DNA from 3 places in the Succinispira mobilis DSM 6222 genome. Region 2 is predicted to be linked to each of the others. Evidence: riboswitches for the same ligand, from Rfam matches in the RefSeq annotation. Region 2 holds a riboswitch; each other region holds the start of a gene.
What was found. Region 2 has a riboswitch for cobalamin ahead of SUCMO_RS0105600 (MotA/TolQ/ExbB proton channel family protein). Riboswitches for the same ligand answer to the same signal wherever they lie in the genome.

Region 1 (6,875 bases), 510 kb from region 2:
GATAACTTTGCAAACTTTAGTCTCATCTTGAATATACAATTGAGTATTACGCGCAATCCGTGCCGAAAAGTCAGTTGGCAAAGCAATTGCTTCATCTAGGGCATTAGTATGTAGAGATTGCGTATGACCTAAAGCTGCAGCCATAGCTTCAATACAAGTACGCGTAATGTTATTAAATGGATCTTGCTCAGTCAAACTCCAACCAGAGGTTTGTGAATGTGTCCGCAAGGCCATAGATTTAGTGTTTTTAGGACCAAACGAGTTAACAATTTTAGCCCAAAGCATCCGTCCAGCTCGCATTTTAGCAATTTCCATAAAGTAGTTTTTACCCATGGCCCAGAAAAATGATAGACGTGGTGCAAATTGGTCAATATTTAAGCCGTGATGAGTACCCGTGCGTAAATATTCTAGACCATCAGCCAAAGTATAACCAAGTTCGATATCCGCAGTAGCTCCAGCTTCTTGCATATGATAGCCTGAGATAGAAATACTGTTGAATTTAGGCATATAATTAGAGGTATAAGAGAAAATATCACCGATAATACGCATGGAAGCAGAAGGTGGATAAATGTACGTATTCCGCACCATAAATTCTTTCAAAATATCATTTTGAATAGTACCAGCCATAACTTTTTTATCAACGCCTTGTTCTTCACCAGCTAAAATATAAAAAGCCATTACCGGTAAAACGGCACCATTCATGGTCATAGATACTGACATTTGATCCAAAGGAATCCCAGAAAAGAGAATTTCCATATCTAAAATGGAGTCAACCGCAACGCCAGCTTTACCAACATCGCCGACTACCCGGGGATGATCAGAGTCATAGCCACGATGTGTAGCTAAGTCAAAGGCAATAGAAAGCCCTTTTTGACCAGCAGCAAGATTACGACGATAGAAAGCATTACTTTCTTCGGCAGTGGAAAACCCTGCGTATTGTCTTACTGTCCAAGGCCGAGTAACATACATAGTTGGGTAAGGGCCACGTAAAAATGGCGGTACCCCAGCCATATACATTAGATGTTTGCAGTCATTGTAGGCACTTTGGTCATAAAGTGGTGCTACGTCGATTTGTTCCATAGTACGATAGAAGTTTTCGTCAAAAGATTTACCAGTTTCAGCTTTTAGTTGTTCCTTCCAAGCTTCTAAGTTCTGAGCAGTGCAGTCAGGCGCTTGTTTAAAGGGAATTTTACTAAAATCAGGAAATTGAGCCATTTAGAACATCCCCCTTTCTTTTTGCATTCTGACTAAGGTTTCATAGCAATTAGATCTAACACTAATATAATCATCCATGCCCGCAGCATCGCACAATTCTTTTAGTTCTTTGCTTGGTGCTCCAGCTAAAAATACTTTGATTTTAGAATTCGCAGCTTTTAATTTGCGAGTAAGTTCAGGTGCTAAATCTGGATAAGTAGCATCAGTAGAACAAATAATTGTGGCATCAGCTTTAGAAGCTAAAACCGCTTGCACAGCTTCATCAACTGTTGGGAAGCCGTCATTGCCAATTACATCAAAAGCGGCAACTTGCATGAAAGAAGTTACAAATTCAGCCCGGGCTTTATGCTGCGGAATTGGACCCATGTTCGATAAGAAAATGGTGTAATTTTCCCCTGTTGTGGCTTTAAAAGTTTCAGTGCGTTTTCGCATTTCTTCGTAATTTTCCGTCCAACGATGTGCGGCAATTGCCTCAACCGTAGGTTGTTTATGATTAGAGCCAGTTAGCGCTTGGTTTAGTTCGCCCGCAGTTGCGCCAACGAGCATGGCTTTAATCGCTAAAGTAACTAAAGTACCTACTTCGCTAGCATCACAATCACTGATTTCTTTTAACAGGGCTTGGGCCATAGCATTATCACGATTTTTAGCATTAACTTCTAGACTAGTAATGCGTTGCGCTTTAAGTTCAGGATAATTAACTGGTTCGACAGTTAAAGGAACTTCGGTCATGTTAGGATACATGTTATTGCCAACCGCACGGTCACTACGCATTGCTAACTTTTTAAATCTATCAGCTAAAATACTAGTTAAATCTGAGTGAATTTTACTAGTTTGTAAAGCTTCTAAAATACCACCTTGAGCTTCCAGTTCTTGGAATTTAGCCCAAGCTTTTTCGGTTAATTGGTTAGTAAGTGGCTCTAAATACCAAGAACCGCCCGCAGGATCAATTGGTTGAATTAAATTGAACTCATGTTGCAACATTATTTGCACATTACGCGCAATACGACGCGAAAACTCATCGCTAGGACGAATTACATGGTCAAAAGGTTTGATAAACATGCCATCTATGCCACCAATAACGGCAGAAAAAGATTGTGTTGCGGCACGTAACACATTTACATAAGGATCATAGGCTGTTTGGCAGAAAGTCGAGGTGCTAACAAATAAGTCGATTTTCTCAGCCGCTTTGCTACCAGCAAAACTTTGTACGATTTGGCTCCAAATCATTTTTACGCTACGCAATTTAGCGATTTCCATAAAAAAGTTAGCGCCAATACTAAAGTGAAAACGTACATGTTTGCAAAATGCTTCAATGCTAATCCCGCGCAGTAGCATGGCTTTAATATAAGTTACCGCAGTGCTCATGGCATAACCAATTTCTTGCACGTCATTGCCACCCGCATTATGATAAACATCTGTATCAATAATTACAGTTTTTAAATTAGGGGCATGTTCTTCAGCCCAAGCAATGCTATGAGCCATTTCGTCATAGTATTCATCTAAAGAGCGCGCCAAAGTACCAGAACTAGCTAGTTCACCGATCGGATCGGCTGCTACAGCTCCAGTTAATTTATGTGTATCAAAACCTTGTTTTTCAGCAAAAGCAGCAATAGCTGCTAGCAAGGCAATATTCGAAGCCCCTGCATAAAGTGCTAAATCTTGTTGAACAAGGTTAATATCTTTTAAGATAACTTCTAAATCAGCTAAAGTAGAAACTGAAACTCCTTTATCGGCAAATTCAACATCTAAAGCCTCAGGAGCATCGATACCTTTGCGGCTAGCAGTATCTAGGACAAAACTAACAGCAGTAGTTCCTTTTAATAGCTCGCGTTTTAAAACAGCGTTTGCTTCTGCTAAACTTTTAGCATCACATTGTTGAGCAATGATCCAAGGTTTGCTAATATAGCCACTGGCATGCGCCCCACGAAGATTGCTAGCTTGTGCTGGATAAGTTTGCGGATGCGTGAGTTTTTCTAAATCTTCTGGGAGGTAAATTGGATTTAAAGTAATTCCCTCGTATGTTTTAGTAAACATACTTTTATCAAAATCAGCACCTTTGAGGGCAATAATTGCTTGCTCTTTCCATTGGTCATAGCAAGTAGCCTCAAATTCGTCAAAGTTGATTTCAGGAATTTCCGTGTTCTCAAGGTCTTTTACTTGTTCCATATACGGTATCCTTCCTTTTAGTTATATATTTGCGGGGGAACGAATACTATTTTCTTGGTTTATTTAGCAGAGTGGTTCGAGTACCTCCTACCTAAACTGCCAATAAACGTCTCAAAGTATTAGACACGTTTTAAACGTGCTGTAATATTGCTTGGCGCACCCTTGCGCCAAATTCAAGGAGAAAGAAAATAATAAAGATGGTGTTAAGGTAAAAGAATGGTGTATGCTGGAGCTAAGTTAAAATACCCTGTGGCCCTAACTTAAAAAACGCAGAAAACCGCCTTTCTTAAAGAAAGACGGTTTAAAATGTCAGTAAAAGATTCGCAATAAATATCCAAGCTGAAAAGAACATTATGGAATAAATTCTCGCGACATCTCCTCCCCGTCTCTCGCAGGTCAAACAGTGATGCTAGATACAGGCAGTTCTTCTGACTTAGATTCATAGCTTGTTTCGCCTTCCCAGTAAAAACCAGTGGCAATGTGAAACGCGCTCCTCATTACAGCGGCGGGACCGTGTTGGAATTACACCAACTTCCCTATTAAGCTCCGTTAGGAGCACCTGTACAACAATATATTAACTTATGGTTCTTAATTCTAAATCTTCTTTTTGTGATTGTCAAGCAGAAAAAACAAAAAATAATAAAAAAAATATTGACTCTACCATAAGTATATCCTTTAAGCTTTAGCAAAGTTAGGAGCTTAGAAATTTGTAATAATAGAAAAAATATGTATAAAATAAACTTAAAAAGAATAAAAAAACAAACGACAAGGAATACAAATACAATATTCAATGATAAAAAACACCTGAAAGGAGGATATTTAATGAAAATAGCCTTGTTACATTTTTCCTTGGTAGCAGGACCATTAGAGAAAAATTTGCAAAAACTGTGTTGGGGGATAGAAACTGCAGCTGAAAATGGCGCTAAATGGATAATAACTCCAGAAATGGCTCTACAAGGATATTATATGAATTGTATCGCGGGCAATTATCAACCAGTAAGCGAAAATTCCTCAGAATTAGAACCGTTAAAGGCGCTGGCCAAAAAATATCAATTGACTATTTTTCTTGGTTGTGCAGAATTAACAGCTAAACAGGCCTATAATGCCTGTTTAGTGATAGATGCTAGCGGAGAAATAGTAGCTCGACATTATAAAATTCGTACTTTAAATTGGATAACTGAAGCCTGGTCGACTCCTGGCGATAGCTTAGAAGTAGTAGAAATAGCGGGAGTTCGTGTAGGCTTATTAGTTTGTGCTGATGCTTGGTTTGCTGAAAATGCAGCGGTATTAACGCAAAAAGCGGCGCAACTGATAGTCGTTGTGGCCGCGTGGCCACCAGGGTGTGGCGGCCCACCAGAGGCAGCTTGGAAAAGATGCTCACAAGCTGCCTCTAATATTCCCGTTATAGTGTGTAATCAAACAGGCAGAACAGAAAAATTAGATTTGACAATTGCACAAAGTGCAGTTGTAGTGGCTGATAAAATTATAACGGCTTATCAAGGTGTAGCAGAAAAAATTTTATACGCGCAGTTACCAGCTGATCTGACTGATCCTAGTAAGTGGCAGACAGTAAATTTTGAATTAGCTCCAGGTAATTGTAACTTGCTTTAAACAGCTTTAGGAGTAGTAAATAGCAAAACTAACTACTTAGGTAAAGGATAATTAAACACTTAGTTTGGTAGTTTAGCTGATAAAGCTAGACAAGGGTTTAGCGTTCTAAGAATTAGTAAATGTTTAAGGAGCATAACATAATGGCAAAAATTATAGTAATAACAAATATGGAAAATCATTTTACAGGCTTACAGCGGGCATCTCAGAGAATTTTAGCAACTGAGCAGTTACTAGATAAAATGGAAATAATTCAAGTTAATGACCAAGAAATCTGGAATAAAAACTGGGAAAATAAAATTAAACAAAGTGCTTTTGTTTTAACGACTTGGATGGGGACGGGTTTATGTTGTGATTTTTTGAAAAAAGCTTCAACTTTTATGCAAAATAATCAAAAAAAGCATTTGTTTGCAATTATTGATCCTGGCGATGATGCTTTAAGTTTTGGCATTACAAGCCAAGAAATTGAACGCATTGGCAAATATTTGTCTTATGGTGGTTTAGACAATTATATTAATTTATGTGCATATTTAATGAATTATTATTTGCCTGAAAAGGTTAGTTATCTGGAACCGCAGCAGTTACCTTGGTGCGGTATATACCATCCTAAATTTTCTGGTCAAGCTTTAACTACAGAGGAATTTTTTGAAAAAATATACCAAAAAGATAAACCTGTTGTCGGGTTAGTGTTTGCGCGAGAAGATTGGCTTTGGGATAATATTGATTATCAAAATAGTATTATTACGGCCTTAGAGCAAGAGGGATGCAATGTTTTAGCGTTGTTTAGTAGTAATTTGGCTAACTCTGAAACTGGAGCTCCGGCCTTAGGGGAAAGTATTCAAAAAATGTTTTATTACCAGGGGCAGGTGGCGATAGATGTTTTAATAAATCCGTTTGTTTTCTCGCTTACTGTCACGGGCTTTGCAAGTCTTAAAAATTTACAAGAGCTAGGTGTGCCAATATTACAAGTGCATAATATGTATATGGATTACAAATGGTGGGAAGCAAGTTATGTCGGTTTAACGGCCAATGAAGTTGCTTATGCGGTAGCAATGCCAGAGTTTGATGGGGTAATCCATGCGGTGCCGACAAGTACCAGAGAACAAGCAGCTGACGGAACGCATTATCGCTATGTTCTGGAAGAGCGAATTAAGATGCTAGCTAGAAAAACTCGTAAATGGGCAATGTTAGCCAAAAAACCTAATTCTGAGAAAAAAGTAGCGATTGTATTTCATAATTATCCACCGACAAATTCTAATATTGGTAGTGCCGCTTGTATCGACTCCATTGAAAGTGTGCGTGTTTTATTAGGAAAATTGGCGGATAAAGGTTATAAAGTCGGCGAGATTCCGGCTTCGAGCCAAGAATTTATTGAAGAAATTACCGCACATGCGACCAATGATCGTAGATTTATTTCCGAAAAACTTTTGGATAATGCCGATGCAACTTTAAGCGCGGCGGAGTATCAAAAATTTTATAACAGCTTACCAGAAAAAGTCCAACAGCAATTACAAAGCGATTGGGGCGATGCGCCTGGGGAAGTGTTTAATCATAAGCAAAAGTTGATAGTGCCTGGAGTTATTAGAGATAATGTTTTTATTACCGTACAACCACCACGGGGTTTTGGGGATGATCCAGGTAAAATATATCATTCGCCAGATTGTGCCCCGACACATCATTATTTAGGCTTTTATTATTGGCTAAGAGATGTTTGGCAAGCTGATGCAATGATTCATGTAGGTACACATGGTAATTTGGAATGGTTACCAGGTAAAGGCAATGCAATGTCCGCGGCCTGCTATTCGGATATAGCTACAGGTGATATGCCCAATATTTATCCCTATTGGATAACTTGTGTAGGCGAAGGTATTCAAGCTAAACGGCGA
Region 2 (6,875 bases):
GTTAGCCGAAAAGGTAGAGACTTATGCCGAATTTAAAATTGCCGTAGAAATGGGTTATTCATATTTTCAAGGTTATTTTTTTTCCAAGCCTGTAATTGTATCTAGAAAAAGTATTCCTACTAATAAAATTATTTACATGCAAATTTTAAAAGAATTAAACAAAAAGCAAATTGATTTCTATAAACTTGAAGAGTTAATTAAAAATGATGTTTCTTTAACTTTTAAATTACTTAAATTCATTAATTCTTCATTTTTTGGGTTTAGATGTAAAATTAAATCTATAAAGCAGGTACTAGCATTATTAGGGGAAGTTGAATTAGTTAAATGGCTATCAATTATTGCCTTGAAAAATATTGCAGAAGATAAACCAGGTGATTTAGTCGTGGAATCCTTAGTTAGAGCAAAGTTTCTAGAAAAACTAGCACAAGAACTGAAACCAGAATTAATGGCTCCAGCATTTTTAATGGGAATGTTTTCTTATATTGATGTTCTGTTAAACAGTACTATGCAAGAAATACTTGAAGAAATAAATTTAGATAAAAGTATTCGTAATGTATTAATCGGTGAAGACAAAACCAGTATACTATTTTTATTACTAATGTTAGTGGAAAACTATGAAAAAGGTATTTGGGATAAATATTTTTATTATGCTAGTCGCTTAGGTATTAATGGCACTTATATAAGTGCGGTTTATCGAGAAGCGATTTTATGGGGAAATGATTTTGTAATATAGTTCCAATAAACAGAAGCACTAATTTATAAATTAGTGCTTCTGTTTATTGGATATTTATTGTTAAATTATTTGATTAAGATATTCTTCTTTTAGATTTAGGTAAATTGTTTCACCGTATCTTGCTTTAATTTGTTGGTGGATACTTTCGCGCAAATTAGCTTGTTCTTTGGAAAACTCTCCCGGGTAAAAATTGTTTAACATTTTAGTAAAGGCCATAGCTTGACCATAATGGAAACAGACCAAACTGTCAACCTTGTTAGCATAACTATCTGCAATTTGCAAAATGCTCTTTGTCAGTTCACTTTGAAAGCTAATATAAAAAGACATTTTTAAAGCCTCCTTTAAATATAATATTTAGAAGGTAGTTTTGACTAAATAATAGCATATACTTTAAATAAAAACAAGCTAGTACGCCTATTAGAGAGCGACAACGTCAAAATAGTATTATTGACACTTATATTTAACAATGCTATACTGAAGTGTAAATGTGAAACTAAAACTGAATAATATAAATTATAGGTGCCCGTAAGGGCTTAATAGAAAAGTCCGGTAAAAACCGGCACGGTCCCGCCACTGTGATAGGGAGCGACTTTAAAGATACCACTGAGGAAACTTGGGAAGGTTAAAGAAGCGATGAACTAGAGTCAGGAGAACTACCCATAATTAATTACCTTTGTACCTACGAGTGATAGGTGGTAATTGATAAAGGATTTTTTAGGAATTCTTTTAATTTGCATAAACCACAATTAACACCTTCTCGTAATATTAATGAGAAGGTGTTTTATTTTTGTTAGGATATCAAGGCAGGTATTTAGGAGAAGTTCACAAATTAATATGAAATTTTGGGGGATGAACATGAATTCAGTAATGCAAACTTTGGAGTATTTTCACAAAGGTGGACTAGTAATGTATCCATTATTAGTTTGTTCAATGATAGTGATCGCAGTCGCGGTAGAAAGATGGCTTTATTTTAAAAGTGTAGACTCTGGGAATGATTTTTCAGAAAGATTTTGTCAGTATTTGCGCAATAATGAGTGGGAGCAAGCTTTAACACTAGCAAGCAATACTGCAGGAGAAAATGCGAGAATTTTAGTTGCGAGTATGCAACGAGTGGAACAAGGCCAAAAAAATATTACTGCTTTTATGGAAAGTGAAGCATGTATGATAATTGCCCGGTTGCGTTTTAGATTAAGCTACTTGGGCGTTATAGTAACAATGGCGCCATTATTGGGGTTATTAGGAACTATAGTAGGAATGATATCTTCGTTTAGTGTTTTTGATCTTCAAGCTGGACAACCAACAGCAATTACAGCAGGAATTGGCGAGGCACTAATTGCGACGGCTACAGGTATTTGTGTGGCAGTTTTAGCCTTAGTAGCCCATTCTTATTTTGCCCAACGCTTAGATTCAATGATTACTAATATTGAAGAATGTGGGAGTAAGTTAAATGAACAAATAGATAGAGGAGATTTGTAGCTATGAGACTAAGAGATCGCCGAATTATAAAGCCGCCTGAGCTAATGATAATTCCGATGATAGATATAATGTTTTTTTTATTAGTGTTTTTTATGTTGGGAACTATGTATATGATTGAATTAAAAACTATTCCAATAAAATTACCCACAGCAACAAATACTACTTTAGAAGTGAAAAGCACTTTTTCCGTTACCATGAAAGAAGATGGAAGTTTGTGGTTAGAAGATAAGAAAATAGATTTAAGCAACTTACTTATGCAAGCAAAAATTGAAAAAAATAATAATCCTAATTTTGCTATTATAATTAGAGCGGATAAAAATATTGATTATGGCAAGGTAGTAAAACTTTTAGATCAAATAAAAGGGGCAGGAATTACGCGTTTTGGATTAGCTACAGATAGTGGGGTGTGAATAAAAAATTATGAATAAAAGAGCAAATATCGGACTAATTAGCTCGGTTGCTTTTCATGGGCTACTTATCTTAGCATTAGCATTTTCAGGAATATTTTCGAGTTTGCATAAGCAAAGTAAAATGTTAGAAATAACTTTTGTTGATATTGCAGGTGGTGGCGGCGGTGGTGGCAGCTCACCTGTTTATAATCCTAGCCCGGCTAAGCCTTTAACTTCGGAGAGTAGACAAGCAATATCTGAGCGAACTGTAGTGGCAGATTACTCTAAAGATAGTATTAGCTCACCAGAAGTAGCACCTACAACAGAAGTTGTTGATAATGGTTTTGAAAACGCAGAAGCCACAGAAGTTGCTGGGAGTGGTTCAGGTAGCGGTTCAGGCTCAGGTAGTGGCTCTGGTTCAGGTTCAGGTTCAGGCAGTGGTTCAGGTTCAGGTTCAGGCAGTGGTTCAGGTTCGGGCAGTGGCACGGGCACCGGGAGTGGTTCAGGAAATCAAGTTAGTATTCCTCCACGCCTATTACGAAGCTCTAACCCAGCTTATCCTAGTCAAGCGCGACAAGCTGGAATAACTGGACAAGTTGGCTTGCGCATTAGGGTAGATGCAGACGGTGAAGTATCTGATGTGCAAGTTATAGCCTCTTCCGGTAGTGAGGTTTTGGATAATGCAGCGCTCAAAGAAGTTTGGAAATGGCAATTTTCTGCAGCCAAAAATGCTTTTGGCAAGAAAGTAGCTTGCTATGTTACTAGAACAATTAATTTTAGTTTAAATAACCGTTAAACGCGAGGGAAAAATGATTAAACTTCAAGAAGTAAATAAAAAATTTGCTCAAAATATCGCTGTAGACAATTTATCACTTCATATTAGACCAGCGGAGATATTTGGCTTATTAGGCTCTAATGGAGCTGGAAAAACCACAACTATGCGAATTATGACTTTAATTAGTCAAATAAATTCGGGAAAAGTTTATATTGCTAATGAAGATATTTTCCAAAATCCCACTAAAATTAAGCCTTTAATTGGTGTGGTACCGCAACATTTTAGCTTGGAACATGAACTAACAGCGCGGGAAAACTTGATTTTGCATGCCCGCTTATACCATATAAATCCCTCAAAACAACAGGAAATTATTAATAGCACGCTAGAATTTATGGAACTAGAAGATCATGCAGATCGTTTAGTGAAAAACTATTCTGGGGGCATGAAGCGGCGTCTAATGATAGGCGCTGCTTTAATGCATAATCCGAAAATTTTATTTCTTGACGAACCAACTGTAGGCTTAGATGCACAGGTGCGAAGGAAAATTTGGGATAGTATTAGACTGAAAAATAAAGAGGGGATGACCATAGTTTTGACAACACACTATATTGAAGAAGCAGAGGAACTGTGCCAACGGGTGGCAATAATGCAACGCGGTAAGTTGCTAGCACTAGATGAAGTAGAACTATTAAAAAGTAAGTGCGGAAAGTATCTTGTTGAATGGTTCGAAAAAACACAAAGAAAAACTAAATTCTTTCAACATTTAAATGAGGCAAAATTATTTACAAGCAAATTAGACATGGAAAGTAGAATTAAAACCAGTAATCTAGAAGATGTATTCGTGGAATTAACAGGAAGAAAATTAAATGATTAGAGAAATTACCTATGATATTTATACTATTTTGTGGCAAGACTGGATAAGTTTTAAAAAAAGCTTTTTAAAATTTTTATTATCACGCATGATTACACCTATCCTTTATATTGTTGCTTTTGGTTTTGGGCTAGGTAAAAATGTTAATTTAGGAACTGGCAATTATCTTGAATTTATTATTCCGGGGATGATTGCTTTAAACTCAATGAACATTGCTTATAATACAGTAGCTCATCCTTTAGCTATTTCACGCATTTATTATAAGACTTTAGAAAACTTTTTAATTGCGCCAATTAATCCGCGCGCTATTATTATTGGCAAAATTTTAACAGGCGTATTTCGGGCCATTTTATCTAGTAGCATTATTTTGCTTATTGCCTTTGTACTAGATTTGAAATTGATTTTTGGCATAGGATTTTTTGCCGTGTTATTGCTTAATTCAGCAGTTTTTGCAGCTATTGGCTTAGTGGTTGGCTTGAGAGTAATGAGCAGTGAAGAACTAAACAATTTTAGCTCGTATATCTTAATGCCGATGTCTTTTTTATGCGGAACATTTTTTAGTACGGAGGTGTTTCCTGCATATATAAAAAATTTAGTGGGCATTTTGCCTCTTACACCTGCAGCCAATCTTTTGCGTGCTCTAGCACAAGGTGAAAGTTATGATTATAAATTTATTTGCATATTAATAATTTATTTATTAATAACATCTGTGTATGCGCATAAATTGCTTCTGAAAAAAAGCAGAGAATAAAACAGATAAAGGAAAATTTTAATGTTGAAAATCTTAATATTATTAGGAATATTTTTTTTGCAAAATGTAAGCCTTGTTTTTGCCCAAAACATTTCTTTAGAGGCGAAATTTCCTTATTTACTTAGTGAGAATCTAGAAGAAAGCATTGCAACTTATAGCACTAAAGCTTTATATCTAAATATTGAAAATAGAAACAACAAACAAGCAGATATAGTTGAAGTAGAAATTAATATTCCCAAAAACTTAGAAATAGCTAAAGCTGATTGGCAAGTTTTAGAGACTGAAAATAGTTATCTTTTGAAAAAAACATTTAAAATAGAACCGGCTTATGGAAATAATTTTGAGTTATTGTATTTTAAAGCTTTGCCAAACTTACCTTTAGGAGAAAAAAAAATTTATGTAAAGCTTAAGTCGAGTACCGAAGAAATAACTAAAGATATTAGCTTCCAGCATATTCTAGGCGAACTACAAAGTAAAACTAGTGATTCAAAAAAATTAATCAAAGAAAACTGGTATATTCACAATTTTGTTTTGCCTGTAGATAGTAATGGTATTAAAGATGACCGAGTTGATGCGGGAACTATTTATATTAAAGATATTAGTTTGGAAACTTTACGTAATAAGTTTCTCGGTGAAGGTGTCGTAAATTGGAGTAAAGTATATAACCATCCAGCTACCTTTGTATCTTTAGAACTGCGTAACCCTAATATGGATACTAGGTTAGTAAAATTCAGAGCAGAGTTATTAGATAAAAATACTGGAAAAGTATTGCCAGGTTTAACGACAGCTGGACAAGTAAATGAAAATCAAGAAAATTACAATCAAACAGGCGATACAGCAAGTTTAGCTTTACTAGCCTTAACAGGTAAAAAAAATCAAATTTTTACTTTACCTTTATATATTGATTATGCGCAAATTATTCCTGGGGAGTATGTTCTGAAGCTTACTTTAAGTAGCGGACAAGAAGATAAAATTAGAGAAGTTCCGATAAAAATAATTAAAAACAGGGTTTCTGGAATGTACGCCTTAGCCATATCTTGTGCTAGTTTTTTAACTTTGATCTTGCTTATGTATAAATTAAAAACAACTATAGCAAAAATTGCTGCTAAAGGTGCAATTACTATTGCTTTATTTGCGGCAATTAGTTTTGGTTGCATAACTGTGCCGACCACATTTTTAGGCGATTTATTGCAAGTTTTTTTAGGCCCTTTTTCTGGTTTAATAACAGGTTTATTAAGCGGGATTGTTTTATATAGTTTATTAGTGGCATTACTGGTTTTATATAGAGAAGCTGGCGTAGTTGCTTTATTTTTTTTATTGAAATTATTGCTAGCGGCACTATTATTTGGTCGAATAACGCCTTTAGGCCTGCTGATGTGTGCTGTAAACATAGTTTTTATTGAAATTGCTTTGCAAATTACCAATTTTTATAAACCAGCAACAATTAGTAAGCGCCGAATAATTGCGATATCTTTAGCATTAGGAATTACAGATGCGAGTATTACTTATGTTAACTTAGAACAGATGATGTTTTTTTATCGCCTTTATTATGCAAGTTGGTATATAGGTTTGCATATGCTATTTAATGGAATTTTATACAGTAGTATTGGCTCCTATCTAGGTTTTAAATTAGGTGATAAACTGCAGCAGATAATGGGGGAATAGAAATAATGCTCGATTTAAGCAAAATTAGCTATAGATATAAAAATCGCCTGAAATTTACTTTGCGGGACATTGACTTGCAAATTAATCAAGGGGAAATGCTGTTGATAGCTGGTCGTACAGGATGTGGAAAATCAACTCTCTTAAAAGTTATGAACGGCTTATTGAGCAAAGATAGTAAGGGAGAACTTAAAGGCCAGGTTAAGCTAAATTCTGAA
Region 3 (6,875 bases), 280 kb from region 2:
ATCTCACCCCTTTGCCTTTAGTCTAACATTTCCCAATTATTCTTTCTTGAATGATATTGACATATTCAGTGTTTTGTCTCGATATTTTTAGATACCTTTCTAATAATTTATGCAGAAATTTTCTCTAGCTATCCTATTTACATTCTAGTATTTACACTTCTTAGGATTTATTCCACACCGGCTCCGTCAAATTTAGGAATAAATTCTTGCCCCGCAGCATTTTTAGTTTGAATAAAACAATTGCTAAACCCTAATTTTTCCGCATATTTAACAACTTTATTATATTCTAAACTAGTTAAGTTTCTATTTAATTTCGGATAGTTCGCAACTTTATATAAAGGTGTGAACTGATTCATCAAACTCAAATATACATCATTAGCAAAAGTTTGCCACAACCATTGTACAATAGCCAAACTCTCTTGCGAATGACTCGGTAGTACTAGATGTCGCACAATGACCCCACGAATCAATCGTTCTCCTTGAAAAACAGGCTTACCTACTTGCTTAAACATCTGCTGAATTGCTGCTTGCGCAACTTGGGGATAATCTATTGCTTGAGCATAGCATTTTCCTGTTATGGACGAAAAATATTTAAAATCCGGCAAAAATATATCTACTATATCCGCTAAAGCCTCTATCGTGGCTACAGTTTCATAGGCATTAGAGTTATATACAATTGGCAAATTAAACCCTTGTGCTTTAGCTCGTACTACCGCGTCTATAATTTGTGGTACATAGTGTGTGGGTGTTACTAAATCTAACGTACTAGCGCCACGCTTTTGTAGCTCCAAAAATATTTCGGCCAAGCGTTCTACCGAAATTACTTTACCTACGCCTTGCTGACTAATTTCATAATTCTGGCAAAATACACAATGAAGATTGCAGTGTGAAAAGAACACTGTTCCTGCACCATTTTCCCCCACTAAACACGGTTCTTCCCATTGATGCAAACTTGCTAAAGCCACTTTAACCTTGGCGCCTGCACCACAAAACCCTAATTCGCCGCTTTCTCTATTTACCGAACATGCTCTTGGGCAAAGTTGACAATTTGTTAAATCCATTTTCTAACTTCCTTTTAAATAATTTAGCTATAATTCTAGCCTAAATAACTAGTTTTGTTAATAGAAAAAGCAACTCTTCCTATTTATAATAGTGACGAGTTGCTTTTATAAAAATCTTTACCTTTTTAGAACACTAATTTCGATTTTACTTGTTTCTTGGTTTTCACCAAAATAACCCGTTACTCCATCGCGCTTCAAGTATATTTCCACTAACTTGTCTTGCTGATCAATAAATTGCCAGTAAATTGTTTCTATTTTTATAGGCGGATTGCTTTTTTGAAAAAATATATCCTTATTAAGTGGTTTACCATATTTTTCTTTAAAATATTTTTCCATATTTTGATAAATATTTGCCGTTTCCGGACCTTGTTTCAACAGTTTTATTGTTAGTTTGCTTATTCCCTTCTTCGTAATAAAAACCGTAAGGTTACATTCGTATTCTAAAAACTTACCATTTTCAAATTCTATCTTTTTCCCATTATCAACTTCTAAACTAGTACTCTTTTTAAAATCAGCACTCTCCAACTGCTTAACAATTTTTTGTTCTTCTACTTGCCAATTTAAATCCCAAAATTCATTCCCAAGATTTTTAGTTTGTCCAACTTGCACCCCAAAACAGAAAAATGCAAACGTAAAAATTACAGTTAACGAGAAAAGCTTTTTAATTAACATTGATTTCGCCTCCCTTATTGTAATTGTTCACTACCTATTTCTGCACCTCCCCACTCTACAAGAGTAAAACCTTGCCGCAATATTGTCGGTAACTCCTGCTCCGGTAATTTTGTTATATTATCTGCAAGAGCAATTCCTCTGAATTCCATAAATAGTCTTAAAACCGTATCTGCCTTAGGGATGGTTTCTAACAAAGAGCTTCCATCAATATCATCATTAATTCGAAAATGAATAAAACATTGTTCATAATTATTTAAAGCAGGCAACCAATATACAATAAAATCGTTTATTTCTTGTTGATTTAACCCGATTTGCAATAATTTTTCTTGTAAAAAGTCTATATAATCTGCTCTTTTAATGTAAAACCCGTCCTTGTATTTATAATGCTGTTCAGAAAAAGAATACTTCCCGTCCCAAAATAAGTAGCGATAACTTCTTTGATCTTCTAAATTTAAAAGTATGCCATTAGGTTGAGCTATAACTTGCCAAGAGTACTTGTACTTGGGATAAGTATTTAAAATTTTACCTTTAAACGTATGCTTAATAATAATTTGTTCTGATTTTTCCGGATATAAATAAATGGCTGGTTTCTTAACCATCATTTCCGGCTCTAGAATAATTTCCAAGTTTTCATCTGGCAAATTCGCCAAACTTATTACCTTACTTCGATGTTCAGCTACAAATTCAATGTATTTGTAGGTAGCCAAGTCTTCGGCTGACAACTGTATGGAAAATTTTGATTTATTAGCAGATAATACTAATTTAGCGCCATCTGCATTCATTTCTTTTAATAGATACACTTTATAATTATTAACCGGCACTAAGTTTTCTTTGAAATTAACAAAATTTTTCGGTGTAAATACTTCTCCGCTTATCTGCCTATTTTCTAAGCTACTAGAAACATCACTAATATAAATATATGCACTATTCATCCCCCAATAATTTCGTGGATAAATATTATAAAAGCCAACCTGATAGTGAGAATTTTCTTGTACAAAACTCAAATCCAAATTTTCCATTCCTGCAATATGATACCATGGTCCGTGTTTTGACATTTCTTTCAAGTATAAAATCGAATCTATTCCTATTGGCGCTTCAAATTTCGTAGTCACCAATTCCTTCTTCGGCAAAATATATTCTTCTACATTCATATCTAAATATCTTTGCCGTTCCATCTGCAACTCTGCTATTCTTTGTTGAAAGTTCAACACTTGTTTCTCGTTACCTTGTTTTTCGCTTGTAGAAAGCCAATTTTTATATCGAGCTAATTCCAAATCTATGGCCACAATAGTTGCTTTTATGCACTCTTGTTTTAAATATTTCTGTTCTAAAGTATTGTTTTCTTGAGCAAAAACACTATTAATAAATATATTACTTAAAAATATAAGTAACCCTATGCAGATAAGTTTATACCTGTTCATAAATTACACCACCCCTATATTTTTTATAATAAGTATTTACTAAAATTTTTCTATCATTAAACAAGTTTAACAGCTTAATAAATAATCCTATCTTGTTTTTCTTGCCATTTTTGAAAACTCATTAAACACTGTTCCCGATCTAACGGTAATAGTCTTAAGTTTTCTTGGTATTTATCTGGAAACTTTATATATTCATATATTGCATTATCATCAAAACCGATATTAGCAGCATCATAACGCGTACAACCATAATAGACCTTAGTTATGCGAGCCCAATATATTGCCGCTAAACACATCGGGCAAGGTTCACATGATGTATATAGCTCACAATCAGATAAATCAAACTTATTTAATATTGCTGCCGCCTTACGAATAGCATTTACTTCTGCATGTGCCGTTGGATCATTAGTCTTTAAAACCTCATTGTGAGCGCTAGCAACAATCTTGCCTTCTCTTACAATCACAGCTCCAAATGGGCCACCAGCATCTTGCATGAATCCACGAATCGCTTCTTGATTGGCAAAATCCATAAATTTATTCATAAATTTATTCCCCTCCTTTATACATATTAATTTCTAACCGTAATATTTTCAAATAATCTAAATATATTTTAACATTTCCTTTCTCTTTAGTATAGTTTTGTTTCACTATTATATATAAAAAAGACACCGCATAAAACAGCTTGTACTACCTATTTCGAGTAGTATCTATTTTATACGGTATCTATATATTAATTATTTGTATTCTTCACCATAACCATAGTGCTCAACAACATAATCTACATCTTTATCTCCTCGACCACTTAAGCTAACCAAAATAGAACCTTGTTTCATTTCTTGAGCTTTTTTCATAGCATAAGCTACTGCGTGCGAACTCTCTAGTGCTGGTATTATCCCTTCATAACGTGATAGTTTAAAAAAAGCATCAATAGCTTCTTCATCGCTACTTGTTTCATAGTGTACACGACCAAGGTCATGCAAAAAAGCATGTTCTGGACCGACAGAAGGGTAGTCTAAACCACTGGCAATTGAATATACTGGTGCTGGTTCGCCTTGCTCATCTTTGAGCATAATACTTTCAAAACCATGCATTATTCCTCGTTCCCCGTATGACATTGTCGCCGCATGTTCCCCCAGAGTTTTCCCGCGTCCTAATGGTTCTACACCTACAATTTCTACTGGTTCATCAAGAAAAGGAATAAACATACCCGCAGCATTACTACCACCACCTACACAAGCACAAACTAAATCTGGTAAAAGTCCCGTCATTTCCTTAAACTGGTCTTTTGCTTCATAGCCAATAACGGCCTGGAAATCTCTAACCATTAATGGGAATGGATGTGGTCCTAAGGCTGAACCTATACAGTATATCGATTCTTTATAATTTTGAGCGTAAGATTCAAATGCCGAATCTACTGCCTCTTTAAGTGTTTTTAAACCATGACTTACTGGAACTACCTTTGCACCTAAAATTTTCATTCTAGTTACATTGGGAGCCTGTTTAGCAATATCAACTTCACCCATATGAATTTCACATTCCAACCCAAAAAATGCTGCTGCTGTCGCTAATGCTACCCCATGCTGTCCCGCACCAGTTTCAGCAATTAAACGTTTTTTCCCCATAAATTTGGCCAATAAACCTTCACCCATGCAATGATTTAGTTTGTGCGCCCCTGTATGATTTAAATCTTCTCTTTTCAAATAAATTTGGCAATTACCAAGTTTTCTAGATAAACGCTCACAATGGTATACCGGCGTAGGGCGCCCTTGAAATTCTTTGCGAATACGCCGTAATTCATTTATAAATTGAGAAGAATGGCAAATTGTTTGATACGCATCAGCTATTTCTCTAAAAGCTGGTTCTAATTCTTGCGGTAAATAAGCCCCACCATATACTCCAAAACGTCCATTTTTATCAGGATAATCTTTTAAATATCTTCTAAAATCCATTTGCAACCTCCAAAAAACTTTTTTCTCTATATGAGTATAACAACAATAATTTTAATTTACAAGTAGCGCTAATTATTACTAATTAATCTTTCCACATTACGAATATTGTTCTTTTTCATTCTATATTTGTTCTTATTTCTCAACTTAAACTCCTAGAAATCAGCAATTTCATTGACAATACATGATAATTTTGATAAAATAAAAAAATATTTTATATAATAAAGTTTAACAGGTGCCTCTTGGCCTAAAAGAAAAGTTCGGTGTATTCCGACGCGGTCCCGCCACTGTAAAAGATTGTTTATTACATACTCTCACAGACAATCTCAAGCCAGTAACTGCCTGTTTAAACAATCACCGCTATTACCTACGAAAGATGGGGATGGAGATTGCGAAATATGATTATTAAGTTTTTAGCCTTAATAAATTGTGCTTTTCGACTAAATTCAGGACACTCTTTCTAATGAAGGGTGCCCTTTTTTTGTTTTAACTATATTAAATGTAAAAAAAGGAGTTCGTATGTTAATAAAAGATACACCAATAATTATTCGCACAGCCAAAATTTCCGAAATAGAAACGGTTAAAAATTTTCTCCTACAACAATGTAAACTGCTTTATAATGGTGAGATAAGTCCTAATCAATACCAAGATTTAGAACAATCTCAGGCAAAATATTTTCTCCCGGAACGCCACACTTTAATAGGAGCTTTTTTAACAACCGGTCAGCTAGTCGGAACGATTGCTGTCTCAGTTTATAATGATCGAATATCCTGTATCAAGGGTAGATATGCACCTCATACTGCTGCTGAAATTGGACGTTGTTATATCAGCCCCGAACTTAGGCGTTCGGGAATTGGCTCTCAACTATTTAATTCCGCACTAGATTTCGCTTTATCCGCTAATTACAAATTTCTCTATTTGCACACACATAAGTTTTTACCGGGCGGCTTTAATTTTTGGTTAAAAAACGGTTTTAAAATAACTGTAGATGAAGAAGATATCCATCAAACAGTGCATATGGAGCTTGATTTAGCAGCTTTTATTGGTGACAAAATATGAATAGCGATTTTATCTTTCTAGCCTGTACAAAAACTTTTATAATTTGGAAAGCAGCTTTACCTGCCATGTTGTTTGGTTGTTGGTGTGGTGTAGTTTTACGGCGTGGTAAAATTTTTATTTTTTTTAGCAAATTAACTAGACCTTTAACATGGTTGGGAAAAATTCCTAAAGAACTAGGTCCTTTTTTTATCCTTTGTCTTTTAAATCGCTATGCTGCAAATGCGCTTTTGGCTGATTGTGCTAAAACTAATAAGCTTAGCACCAACACTATTACAGCAGTATATCTTATGGGTTCACTGCCTACCGGAATATATTTTACAGCTTTTTATTTTACGCCAATATTAATAAATTCTTTAGGGATTGAACTCGGTAGCATTTTCATTGTTATCCATATACTCTTAAGTCTAATCGTTACTTGTACTGGTATTTTTTGGCAACGTCTAATCAATCAAAATTGGAATAACTTCAGTTTTCAAAGCAATGTATCACCCCAAAACAACATCTCCAAAGCTGATACATTTTTTCAAGATCTCAATAGCGCTTGGCTACAATTTCGCTCTATTGCAGTAATTTTCATGCCTGTTACTTTCTTCTTTGCTCTGCTACTATCAACAACTTGGTTAGAACAGTTAGCCCCAACTTTAGATCAAATCTTACAAAGTTTTTCCCTATCTACTGCTGGTGTTATGGTTATTATTGCTGGCTTACCTACTTTA

Region 1: another riboswitch for cobalamin. It lies ahead of SUCMO_RS0103190 (methylmalonyl-CoA mutase family protein); the one in region 2 lies ahead of SUCMO_RS0105600 (MotA/TolQ/ExbB proton channel family protein).
Region 3: another riboswitch for cobalamin. It lies ahead of SUCMO_RS0106890 (GNAT family N-acetyltransferase); the one in region 2 lies ahead of SUCMO_RS0105600 (MotA/TolQ/ExbB proton channel family protein).

What each region holds. Positions count from the first base shown of each region.
Region 1 is NZ_KB913028.1:658,319-665,193, forward strand. It holds gene scpA (methylmalonyl-CoA mutase) at 1-1,215, opposite strand, end outside; gene SUCMO_RS0103190 (methylmalonyl-CoA mutase family protein) at 1,216-3,381, opposite strand; cobalamin riboswitch at 3,783-3,959, opposite strand; gene SUCMO_RS0103195 (carbon-nitrogen hydrolase family protein) at 4,204-4,992, shown strand; gene cobN (cobaltochelatase subunit CobN) at 5,133-6,875, shown strand, end outside.
Region 2 is NZ_KB913028.1:1,173,149-1,180,023, forward strand. It holds gene SUCMO_RS0105590 (EAL and HDOD domain-containing protein) at 1-733, shown strand, start outside; gene SUCMO_RS0105595 (hypothetical protein) at 794-1,060, opposite strand; cobalamin riboswitch at 1,234-1,408, shown strand; gene SUCMO_RS0105600 (MotA/TolQ/ExbB proton channel family protein) at 1,589-2,209, shown strand; gene SUCMO_RS0105605 (ExbD/TolR family protein) at 2,212-2,619, shown strand; gene SUCMO_RS10975 (energy transducer TonB) at 2,630-3,394, shown strand; gene SUCMO_RS0105615 (ABC transporter ATP-binding protein) at 3,408-4,247, shown strand; gene SUCMO_RS0105620 (ABC transporter permease) at 4,240-4,995, shown strand; gene SUCMO_RS0105625 (hypothetical protein) at 5,017-6,660, shown strand; gene SUCMO_RS0105630 (ABC transporter ATP-binding protein) at 6,666-6,875, shown strand, end outside.
Region 3 is NZ_KB913028.1:1,452,457-1,459,331, forward strand. It holds gene SUCMO_RS0106865 (radical SAM protein) at 168-1,061, opposite strand; gene SUCMO_RS0106870 (hypothetical protein) at 1,179-1,733, opposite strand; gene SUCMO_RS11010 (hypothetical protein) at 1,748-3,154, opposite strand; gene SUCMO_RS11630 (nucleoside deaminase) at 3,229-3,696, opposite strand; gene trpB (tryptophan synthase subunit beta) at 3,889-5,103, opposite strand; cobalamin riboswitch at 5,317-5,460, shown strand; gene SUCMO_RS0106890 (GNAT family N-acetyltransferase) at 5,620-6,159, shown strand; gene SUCMO_RS0106895 (hypothetical protein) at 6,156-6,875, shown strand, end outside.